DNA from 3 places in the Thauera sp. WH-2 genome. Region 1 is predicted to be linked to each of the others. Evidence: predicted binding sites of a transcription regulator. Region 1 holds the regulator's gene; each other region holds the start of a gene.
What was found. Region 1 encodes sigma-54, which starts transcription at its own class of promoters, with help from an activator protein. Its sites were predicted from a motif close to TGGCACGCTTNCTGCTNA; they were not measured.

Region 1 (3,837 bases):
GGTCGACTCGGTCGCCGCGCTCACGCCCAAGGCCGAGATCGAAGGCGAGATGGGCGACCAGCTCCCCGGCCTGCAGGCCCGCCTGATGTCGCAAGCGCTGCGCAAACTCACCGCAAACATCAAGCGCACCAATACCCTGGTCATCTTCATCAACCAGATCCGCATGAAGATCGGTGTGATGTTCGGCAGCCCGGAGACGACTACCGGCGGCAACGCGCTCAAGTTCTATGCCTCGGTGCGCATGGACATCCGCCGCACCGGTACGATCAAGAAGGGCGACGAAGTGGTCGGGTCCGAGACCCGCGTCAAGGTGGTCAAGAACAAGGTCTCGCCACCATTCAAGGAAGCGCACTTCGACATCCTCTACGGCGAGGGCATCTCACGCGAGGGCGAGATCATCGACCTCGGCGTGGAGCGCAAGATCGTCGACAAGTCCGGCGCCTGGTACGCATACAACGGCGACAAGATCGGCCAGGGCAAGGACAACTCGCGCGAGTTCCTGCGCAACAATCCCGCGCTCGCACGCGAGATCGAGAACAAGGTCCGCGCCGCGGTCGGCCTGCCCGAGATGGCGCCTGCCAGCCCGGCTTCCGCCCCTGCCGAGGCCTGAGCGGAGCCGCGCACATGGGCGAGCCGAGCCTGCGCGAGCGCGCGCTTCGCCACCTCGCCCGCCGCGACCACTCGCGTGCCGAGTTGGCGCGCAAGCTCGCCTCGCATGGCGAGCACGACGAGATCCAGGCCGTGATCGCGCGCATGGGCGAACTCGGCCTGCAGTCCGACAGCCGCTATGCCGAAGTCTTCGTGCGCAGCAAGTCGGCCCGCTTCGGCGAGACACGGCTGCGCAGGGAGCTCACACTGCGCGGAATCGACCGTGATCTGATCGACGCTGCGCTCGCGACCGAGTGCGTAGAATCGGAGCTCGACCGTGCTCGCAGCGTGCTGCGCGGCCGATTTTCCACGCCGCCCACCGAAACCCGTGAATGGGCCCGCCAGGCGCGCTTCCTGCAAACCCGGGGTTTTGCACCCGAACTGATCCGCAAGCTGCTGAAAGAGCCCCACGATGAGTCTGCTTAAGGTCGCCGGACTGCAAAAGCGCTACAAGGCGCGCACCGTGGTGCACGACGTTGGCTTCGAGGTCGGCTCGGGCGAGGTCGTCGGCCTGCTCGGACCCAACGGCGCAGGCAAGACCACCTGCTTCTACATGATCGTCGGCCTCGTGCGCGCGGACGGCGGGCAGATCACCCTGGACGGGAAGGATCTGACCCATCTGCCGATCCACGCCCGCGCACGCCTGGGCCTTTCCTACCTCCCGCAGGAGATGAGCGTCTTCCGCAAGCTCACCGTGGCCGAGAACATCCAGGCGGTGCTCGAGCTGCAGGGGCTGGACAAGCGCAAGGTCGGCGAGCGGCTCGAAGAGCTGCTGATCGAACTCGGCATCCACCACCTGCGCGACAGCACCGCGATCTCGCTGTCGGGCGGCGAGCGCCGCCGCTGCGAGATCGCCCGGGCGCTGGCCACCGATCCGCGCCTGATCCTGCTCGACGAACCCTTCGCCGGCGTGGACCCGATCGCGGTCATCGACATCCAGAAGATCATCCGCTTCCTGAAGGAGCGCGGCATCGGCGTGCTGATCACCGACCACAACGTACGCGAGACGCTCGGTATCTGCGATCGCGCCTACATCATCAGCGAAGGCCGTGTGCTCGCCAGTGGCGCACCGACCGAGATCATCGAGAACGAGCAGGTGCGCCAGGTCTACCTTGGCGAGCACTTCCGGCTCTGACTGCGCGCCCCTGCTCACGCCATGAAGCCCAGCCTCCAGCTCAAGCTCTCGCAGCACCTCACACTGACGCCGCAACTGCAGCAGTCGATCAAGCTGCTGCAGCTATCGACGATCGAGCTGAATCAGGAGATCGAGCGCTTCCTGCTGGAAAACCCGATGCTCGAGCGCGAGGAGGGCGAAGGCGAGTTCCTGCCCGCCGCCGCAAGCACGCCCAGCGAACAATCCCACCAGGAAGCACCGCAGGGCGAAGGCCCCGCCGAATCCGGCAGCGAGGCTCTGCAGCACGAAGGCGGAGAGGGCAGCAGCGAGGATGAGAGCATCGACTGGTCCAGCGTGGGCACCGGGGCCTCCAGCCGCAGCGAGGACGATGAGGACATCGATTATCAAGAGTTTCAGGCCGCCGGCATCTCGCTGCGCGACCACCTCGATCAGCAGATCGCCCTGTCGCCGCTGTCGGATCACGACCGCGCGCTGGTGCGATTCATCGTCGAGGCGCTGGACGATGACGGCTATCTGCACCAGCCGCTTGAGGAACTACTCGAACTGCTGCCGCCCGAATCGGGCATCGAACTCGAAGACCTGAGCATTGCCCTGCACCATGTGCAGAACCTCGAACCAGCGGGCATCGGCGCGCGCTCGCCGCAGGAATGTCTCGCGCTGCAGTTGCGCACACTGCCAGAGTGCGCGACGCGAGCACTCGCCCTCGAGGTCGCCACCAAGCACCTGGAACTGCTCGCCGAACGCAACTTCGCCAAACTGAAGAAGCTCACTGGCTCGGACGACGAAGCGCTGCGCGCGGCGCACGCACTGATCTGCAGCCTCGACCCGCACCCCGGCTCGCGCTATTCCACCAGCGAGACACGCTATGTGCTGCCCGACGTGGTCGTACGCAAGGTGCGCGGGCGCTGGTCGGTCAGTCTCAACCAGGACGCCATGCCGCGCCTGCGCATCAACCGCCTGTACGCCAGCCTGCTGCAGCAGAACCGCGGCCAGGGCGGCGGACTGGGCGGCCAGTTGCAGGAGGCACGCTGGCTGATCCGCAACGTGCAGCAACGCTTCGACACCATCCTCCGCGTTTCCCAGGCCATCGTTGACCAGCAGCGGCAGTTCTTCGATCATGGCCCTGTGGCCATGCGCCCGCTCACGCTGCGGGAGATCGCCGACCAGCTTGAACTGCACGAGTCGACCATTTCGCGCGTGACCACGCAAAAGTACATGGCGACACCGCGCGGCGTGTTCGAGCTCAAGTATTTCTTCGGCAGTCATGTCGCCACCGACACCGGTGGGGCGGCCTCTTCCACGGCGATTCGCGCGCTGATTCGCCAGTTGGTGGAAGCCGAAGACAGCAAGAAACCGCTGTCCGACGCCAAGATTGCCGAGATTCTAGGCCAGCAGGGTATCGTGGTCGCACGGCGCACCATCGCCAAGTATCGCGAATCCCTCAATATCCCGCCGGTCAGCATGCGCAAATCCATCTGACAACCACAGGAGTCACCATGAATCTCAACATCACCGGGCATCATGTCGAAGTTACCCCGGCCATCCGCGACTACGTCACCTCCAAGCTCGATCGCGTCATCCGCCACTTCGACAACGTCACCAGCGTTGCGGTAATCCTCTCCGTCGAGAAGCTCAAGCAGAAGGCCGAAGTGACCCTGCACGTGCGCGGCAAGGACATCTTCGTTGAAAGCGACGATGCCGACCTGTACGCCGCCATCGACTCGATGACCGACAAGCTCGACCGCCAGGTGCAGAAATACAAGCAGAAGATGGCCGAGCACAACCACGAGTCGCTGAAGCACCAGACCCCCGAGGACTGAGCCTTTCGTTACAGCCCCATGACCGGGGCGCGGTTGTGGTTATAATGCGCGCGTTTTGACGACGCCTGCGGCGCCCGCCCCGGAACGACAGTCGCCCCGGCGACCTGGAAGACCGGGGCGTCGTGTTTGCACACCTGCGAATGAGCCTGATATCCCAACTCCTGCCACTTCCCAATGTGGTGGTCGACCTCGACGCCAGCAGCAAGAAGCGCGTCTTCGAGCAGGCCGGCCTGC
Region 2 (3,837 bases), on a different contig from region 1:
GTCGATCGCCTGGCCGGGCCGCGCGAAGGCCGGCAGGCTCGCAGTGACCATGACCGCCGCCACGTTCTTGAGCTGCATGTTGGTGCCCTGCGGCACGGTCACGCCCATGTTGCCGAGCATGTTGACGATGCTCTGCTTGGTGAAGGGCGTCTGCGTGGTCTGGTCGCCACTGCCATCGAGACCGACGACGAGGCCATAGCCGACGAGCTGGTTCTCGCGCACGCCGGCGATCGAGGCAAGGTCCTTGATGCGCTCGGGTGCAGCCTCGGCTGCGGAGCTGAGGAAAATGCCGGCGGCCACGGCGGCAACCGCAGCGCGCAGCAGGAAGGGCTGGATCCGGAACATGGCGAACCTCGATCAGAATGGCAGGACGGCAAGGAAGAAGCGCTGCAGCCAGCCCATCGTGTTGGACTGGTCGATGAAGCCGCTGCCGCGGTACTCGATGCGCGCGTCGGCCACCTGGGTGGACTGGACGGTATTGGTGGACGTGACGGTGTTGGGGTCGATCACGCCGGAGAAGCGGATGAACTCGCTGCCCTGGTTGATCGCGAGCATCTTCTCGCCCGACACCAGCAAGTTGCCGTTGGGATAAACGTCGATGACAGAAACGGTGATCGTTCCATTGAAGGCATTATTCGCGCTCGCCGCCCCCGTTCCGTTGAACTCGGACTCGACCCCGGCCTCGATGTTCAGCCCATTGAGGCCGCCCAGGGGCAGACGCGACGATGCGGTAATCCCCCCCGTCATTCCGGACCCGCGCGAGGCATTGGTGTTGGCGTTCTTGGTCGCGGTGTTGCGCTCGACCAGGTTGATCGTGATGATGTCGCCGACATGACGGGCGCGCCGATCCTCGAACAGCGGCCTTGCGAGCGCGGCCTGGTAGATCGCGCCATTGGCGGGCGGCATTGCCGCGCGTTCGTTCGGGCGCACGCTCATCGGCTGATGCACCGCCGTCGGCGGAACGGTGTCGATGGACGCACAACCCGACAGCAGGGCCACGATCAGGAGCGCAAAGGCGCGGATGCTGCGCATGACCGTTTCCTCAGAGCTGGGTGAGCCGACCGAGCATCTGATCGGACGTCGAGATCGCACGCGAGTTGAGCTCGTAGGCGCGCTGGGTGACGATCATGCTGACGAGTTCCTCGGCCACGTTGACGTTCGAGGTCTCGACATAGCCTTGGTTGATCACCCCTGCGCCATTGGTGCCCGCCTCGGTCGGCGTGGCTTCGCCGCTCGACGCGGTCTCGTAGAAGAGGTTCTCGCCCGCGCTCTGCAGACCGCCCGGGTTGATGAAGGTGGCGATCTGAATCTGCCCCACGGGCTGCGGCTCGACCTGATTGGGCAAGGTCACGGTGACGGTGCCGTCCTTGCCGATGGTGATCGATTTGGCGTCGGCGGGGATCTGGATGCCGTCGAGCAGCGGATAGCCGCTGGGGGTGACGACGTTGCCCTGGTTGTCGAGTTGCAGGGCGCCGTCCCGAGTGTAGGCGGTCGTGCCGTCGGGCATCTCGATCTGCAGAAAGCCATTGCCCTGGATCGCGACATCGAGCGCGCCGCCGGTCTGTTGCAGGCTGCCCTGCGTGAAGATGCGCTCGGTCGCGACCGGTCGCACGCCAGTACCGATCTGCAGGCCGCTGGACACCTGCGTCTGCTGCGTGGTCTGTGCGCCCGGCTGGCGCATGGTCTGGTAGAGCAGATCCTCGAACACGGCGCGTTGCCGCTTGTAGCCGTTGGTCGATACGTTCGCCAGGTTGTTGGAGATCACGTCCAGCGAGGTTTGCTGGGCATCCAGCCCGGTCCGGGCGGTCCACAGTGAGCGGATCATGATGAAGTCCTCTGTTCTGCCTTGCCGCTGCGGCAGGTTTTGCCGCAGCGTGACGGCGATTGCCGCTTTTTCACGGGATCAGTCTAGCCCTCGGTCGGGCCAGGCCATTGCAGGATAAGCAATGCAAAAACCGTGCTAATCGGCAGGCCAAGCGCGGAAGGGCTCAGCGCCAGGCGAGCACCTGGCTGGCTGCGCGGTCGTTGGCCTCGGCGGTCTGCAGCATGCGGACCTGCATCTCGAACTGGCGGGCGAGCGAGATCATCTGCACCATCTGGTCGGCCACGTTGACGTTGCTGCCCTCGACGTAGCCGCCCGCGACCTGGACGTTGGGGTCGACCGGCGCTGGCGCTCCGTTGGCAAGGCGGAACAGGCCGTCGTCGCCACGCACGAGTTCCGCCTCGGGCGGGTTGACCAGCTTGAGTTGGCCGACGAGGTTGACGACGCCATCGTCCGGATTGATCGAGGAGATCGAGCCGTCCCGGCCGATGACGATCTCGGTGTCGGGAGGCAGCGTCACCGGCCCGCCATCCCCGATCACGGGTAGCCCCTCACGCGTCTGCAGCACCCCCGCGGGGCTGAGCGTGAGGCTGCCGTTGCGGGTGTAGGCCTCGCTGCCGTCGGGCTGCTGCACCGTCAGCCAGCCCTTGCCTTCCAAAGCCACGTCGTAGGGACGCCCGGTGTACTGGATCGTGCCGGGCGTGAAGTCGTTGGCGACGCTGGCATCGACCGCGAACGAGCGCGTGCGGAAAGCTTCGGTCTGGACCTCCACCGCACGCAGTTTGTGCAATTGCGAGCGGAAACCGGTGGATGCGGCATTGGCGATGTTGTTCGACACCGCGGCCTGCTGGTCCATCGTGCCCTTGGCACCGGTCATCGCGGTGTAGATCAGGCGGTCCATGTTCGACTCCCTTGCTTGTGTCGGCCGACGGCCGGCTCAGGCATCAGCGCAGGTTGACCAGCGTCTGCAGGATCTGGTCCTGCGTGCGGATCGATTGCGCGTTGGCCTGGTAGTTACGTTGCTGAATGATCATCTGCACCAGCTCCTGGGTCAGATCGACGTTGGACTCCTCGACCTGGCCGGCGGAGATGACGCCGTTGAGCCCGTTGCCCGGCTCGCCGCGGGCGAAGCCGCCCGACTCCGGCGTCTCGACCCAGTAGTTGTTGCCGATGGGCGACAAGCCGTTGTTGTTGCGCACGGTCGTCAGGTTGACGATCGCGATGTCCTTGGTGATGCCGTTGGTGTAGCGCGCCTGGATGACGCCGTTGCGGCTGATCGCCAGGCCGGCGATCTCGCCGGGGGAAGAGCCGTTCTGGGTCAGTTCGCGCGGCGTGGACTTGCCGCCGAACTGGGTGATCAGCGACATATCCACGTCGATCACGCTCGGGTCAGCGTCCGGACCAAGGTTGGAATTCAGGACGAAATTGCTGGGCGGAACGAGCTTGCCGAGCCCATCGAAGCTCAGCGTCGCATTTGCTGCGATCGGCGGCGGCGGCACCGTGTTATCGACAACGGTGTAGACATCCCACGTGCTGTTTACGACATCCGTACGCCGGGCGAAGTAAAGGGACAGCGAGTGCTCCTTCCCGAGGGAGTCGAAGATCTTCAGCGCGGTCGAGTACGTGTAGGTGGCGGGAACATCCGGATCGAAAGGCGTCGTTGTGGCGTCAATGGTCGCTGCGTCCGCGCTGAGGTTGAGGCTCAGGCCAACATCGGTGGTCGCCGTGGCACCCACCCCGGTCGAAGGAATCATCATCGTACGGAACGAATCGGCTGTGACCGTGGCCGGCGCCTGAACGTCGCCCGACACGGCATCAACCAACTGGTACCCCATCAACCGGTCGCCCAATGCGGTAACGATGTAGCCATTCTTGTCGATGTTGAACTGGCCGTTACGGGTCAGCGCGTAGCCACCGTTCTGCAGCTCCACCTCGAAGAAACCATTGCCATTGGCCGCCATGTCGAGCGGGTTGTTGGTGGTGGTGATGTTGCCCTGGTTGAAGGTCTGGCGCAC
Region 3 (3,837 bases), on a different contig from region 1:
GATCGACGCGGCCGAGTCCGGTATCGGCTGCGCGGCGGTGCGCTTCACGGTGCGTGACAGCGGCGGCGGCGTGCCGCCCGAGTTGCAGGAGCGCCTTTTCGAGCCTTTCTTTACCACTCGCGCGGAGGGCACCGGTCTGGGGCTCGCGATCGCGCGCGGCGTCGCCCGTGCGCACGGCGGCGACATCACGCTGCGCTCCGCACCGGGGCAGGGGGCGGAATTCGCGCTGACCGTGCCGCTCGCATCGGCAGCCGCTTCGAACGGGGACGAACCCACATGATCGAGACATTGAACATCCTCGTGGTCGAGGACGACGCCGCGCTGCGCGATGCGGTCTGCTTCACGCTGGAGATGGCGCATCACGGCGTCGTCGGCGTCGATGGCGGGCCGGCGGCGCTGGCGGCGCTGGAGCAGGACCACTTCAACCTCGTCGTCACCGACCTGCGCATGCAGCCCATGGATGGCCTGCAGCTGCTGCATGAGATCCGTGCGCGCTGGCCGCAGCTGCCGGTGCTGCTGATGACCGCCTATGGCGACGTGGACAAGGCCGTGGCGGCCATGCGCGGGGGCGCCTGCGACTTCCTGATGAAGCCCTTCGAGCCCGATGTGCTGCTCGAGAACGTGCGCCGCTACGCCGCCGTGCAGCCGGATGCGGAAGACACCGTGGCCGAGGATCCGCTTACGCGCAACCTGCTGGCGCTTGCTGCGCGTGTGGCCGAGACCGACGCCACGGTGATGCTTTCGGGCGAATCGGGCACCGGCAAGGAAGTGTTCGCGCGCTACATCCACGAACATTCGCCGCGCGCCGGCAAGGCCTTCGTCGCCATCAACTGCGCGGCCATCCCCGAGAACCTGCTCGAAGCCACGCTGTTCGGCTATGAGAAGGGCGCCTTCACTGGCGCGCAGGCGGCGCAGCCGGGCAAGTTCGAACAGGCGCAGGGCGGCACCATCCTGCTCGACGAGATCTCCGAGATGCCGCTTGGCCTGCAGGCCAAGCTGCTGCGCGTGCTGCAGGAGCGTGAGGTCGAGCGCGTGGGCGGCAAGAAGCCGGTGGCGCTGGACATCCGTGTGCTCGCCACCAGCAACCGCGACATGCCGGCCGAGGTCGCCGCCGGACGCTTCCGCGAAGACCTCTACTACCGGCTCAATGTGTTCCCGATCGCGATTCCCGCGCTGCGCGAGCGCCCCGGCGACATCGTCCCGCTCGCGCGGCATTTCCTTGCGCGCCATGCCGCCCGGCTCAAGCGCCAGGTGCGCTTCTCGCCCGAAGCCGAGGTGCTGCTTGCGCGCTACGGCTGGCCCGGCAACGTGCGCGAGCTCGAGAACACCATGCACCGGGTGCTCATCCTCACGGCGGGTGACGAGGTGAACGCAGAGACTGTGCGGCTGTGCCTGCCGCACTGGAATCCGGAGGCGGCAACACCTGCCGCTGCGCCGGCAAGTTCTGCCGCTTATCTGTCTGCATTCACGTCTCCAGTCACGCCCCCACTCACGCCCCCGACGGCTGCCGTGCCCGTGCACGCCGCCCCGCTACCGCCAGCGGCGGGCCCGCTTCCTGCTTCCAGCCCCCATGAGGCAGTGGCCCAGCGCCCGGCGAACATGAAGGACCTGGAGCGCGAGCACATCCTCTCGACGCTGCGCGCGCTGGGCGGCTCGCGCAAGAAAACCGTTGAAAAGCTTGGGATTTCAGAGCGTACGCTGCGCTACAAGCTGCAGCAGTACCGTGAGGAGGGCCATGACTGCTGACCCGGGCCCTCCAGAGCTTCCCTGTGGAAACGGGCTTGCCCGCGAGTGCGGCACCCAAAGGCGCGGCGGTCGCGGGTAGGCTGCACTGCGACCACGCCAATGCTTGGCATGCCGCTTGCTCTGCTACACTGACGTCACCAAACACCCTGAGGCTGGGGAACGCACATGGATACCCGTGGAATCGACCAGATGCTGAGCGACCTGCGCTCGGTATCGCAGGCTGCACAAGGCAAGGCCGCATCGCCCGCCGACGCGCCCGCCGGGGGCGTTAACTTTGCCGACGTGCTTGGCAACGCACTCAAGGATGTCAGCGCCGCGCAGGGCGAGGCACGGGCGATGGCCGAGAACTTCTCCGCAGGCGACCCCAACGTGAACCTGCAGGACGTGATGGTCAATCTGCAGAAAGCAAGCCTGTCCTTCCAGCAGATGGTGCAGGTACGCAACCGGCTGGTCACGGCTTACCAGGACATCATGAACATGCCGGTATAACCGGCGCCGGCGCAGCGATCGCTGCGCCGCTCTTCAGAAACCGCCGCGCGTGCGCGCGTTGATCTCGCGCTCGACGTTGAAGATGTAGCGCTGGATGCGTGTGTCCGCGCTGCGCGGCAGGGATTCGAACCGCAGGCCGATACGCAGCTGCTCGGTACCGTTGGGCCGAAGCTGACGGTTGATGTTGCGCACCTCCAGATCGACCGGCAACGGCTCGCGGTCCGTCAGGCGCAGCGTACAGCCGTGCAGGAACTCCCCGATGGTGAGCTCGCGCAGGTCGGCCGGAACCTGCACCGCGATCCCGGTGCCGCTGATGTCGACGACGCGCGTCTCGCTGGGGGCCTGCTCGGACCCTTCCGCTGGCGGAATCGTCAGCGTGACGTTGTGCGCAATGGGCACCTGCAGGCGGAAGAAGTCGCGGCGTTGCAGGCGCAGCACCTCGGTCGGGAGCCTCGCACGCAGAGCTGGGCGGCCTTCGTCGACCACTTTGCGGATGCCCGTCGCGGTGAACTGGATGCGGATGCGGTTGATCTGCGTGGTGCACAGGATCTGCTCGGCTTCGAGTGCCTTGGCGTGAATTTCCGCGTCCGGGCTTACGTCGATCAGGATCGCCTCGTCATCGGGCATGACCTTGAGCACCGCGCTGACGTAGGAGACCCCGCCGCGAATGTAGGCCGACATCAGGCAGCGGTTGTCGATCAGTTCCTTCATCACCTGAAGGATCTGTCCCCGACCGCGCAGGATGTAGCGCTCGAATCCCGCGTCCTGCATGGGTGGAACGGGGGTGAAGGTCTTTTTCTCTTCTTCCATGGTCTCGGATGTCAAGTCAGCCCCCGCTCGCGCGCGTTGCGCTCTCGTTCCATGCGCAGGACGTAGCGCTGGATTGCGTCGCCTGCGCCGCGCGAGAGGTTGGCGAAGGCGCAGCCGATCCGCAGCAATTCGACGCCGTTCATGCGGGTGATGCGGAAGAGGTTGCGTACGATCAGTCGCGCGCTGATCGGTGGGTTGTCGGGCAACAGGAGCGTGCAGTCCTCGAACGCGGCCCCCTGTTCCAGCGTGACGCCACCGGGCGGCACGGCGATCGCGAGACCACCGCGGCTGATGTCGAGGATGTTCAGTTCCACCTCGCGTATCGTTCCGTCGCCCAGCGGCAGGGGCAGCCTGCACACCACGCGGCGCGGGGACGAGGATGAGGGGGTCTGCAGACGGTAGAACTCGCGGCGCTGCAGGCGCAGCACGGTGTTGGGGAAGGGCGCGCGAAAGCCGGGTTTGCCTTCCTCGACTACCCGTACTGGGCGGCGGACGAGGAATTGGATCCGCACGCGGTCAAGCTGCGTGACGCAGTCGAGTGCCTCGGATTGGGCAATGCGGTCGTTCTGCAGAGGATCTGCGCTGGCATCGAGCAGGATGCCGTGCTGCTCGTCGGCCTCGATCAGGGCGGTGATGAAACTCTGCCCGCCGGGGACCATGCGTGCGCTGACCAGCCCTCGGCTGGCGAGCAGCGCTCGAAAAAGTGCCTTGATTTCGACGGGGTCGCGCAGCAGGTATTTTGCTTCGTCTTCACCGTAGACCAGCTCGACGCGGGTATCTTCCTGTTCGATG

Region 2: a site for sigma-54 is predicted at 1,946-1,963, ahead of flgG (flagellar basal-body rod protein FlgG). Genes of this name have one in related genera too.
Region 3: a site for sigma-54 is predicted at 1,851-1,868, ahead of fliE (flagellar hook-basal body complex protein FliE). Genes of this name have one in related genera too.

The regions. Positions count from the first base shown of each region.
Region 1 is NZ_JBLWFG010000003.1:10,787-14,623, forward strand. It holds gene recA (recombinase RecA) at 1-610, shown strand, start outside; gene ACNKW1_RS06595 (regulatory protein RecX) at 625-1,074, shown strand; gene lptB (LPS export ABC transporter ATP-binding protein) at 1,061-1,783, shown strand; gene ACNKW1_RS06605 (RNA polymerase factor sigma-54) at 1,805-3,262, shown strand; gene hpf (ribosome hibernation-promoting factor, HPF/YfiA family) at 3,280-3,603, shown strand; gene ptsN (PTS IIA-like nitrogen regulatory protein PtsN) at 3,744-3,837, shown strand, end outside.
Region 2 is NZ_JBLWFG010000001.1:465,563-469,399, forward strand. It holds gene ACNKW1_RS02185 (flagellar basal body P-ring protein FlgI) at 1-345, opposite strand, end outside; gene ACNKW1_RS02190 (flagellar basal body L-ring protein FlgH) at 358-1,032, opposite strand; gene flgG (flagellar basal-body rod protein FlgG) at 1,043-1,825, opposite strand; gene flgF (flagellar basal-body rod protein FlgF) at 1,989-2,723, opposite strand; gene flgE (flagellar hook protein FlgE) at 2,767-3,837, opposite strand, start outside.
Region 3 is NZ_JBLWFG010000001.1:443,302-447,138, reverse strand. It holds gene ACNKW1_RS02095 (sensor histidine kinase) at 1-280, shown strand, start outside; gene ACNKW1_RS02090 (sigma-54-dependent transcriptional regulator) at 277-1,746, shown strand; gene fliE (flagellar hook-basal body complex protein FliE) at 1,912-2,235, shown strand; gene ACNKW1_RS02080 (flagellar brake protein) at 2,269-3,045, opposite strand; gene ACNKW1_RS02075 (flagellar brake protein) at 3,057-3,837, opposite strand, start outside.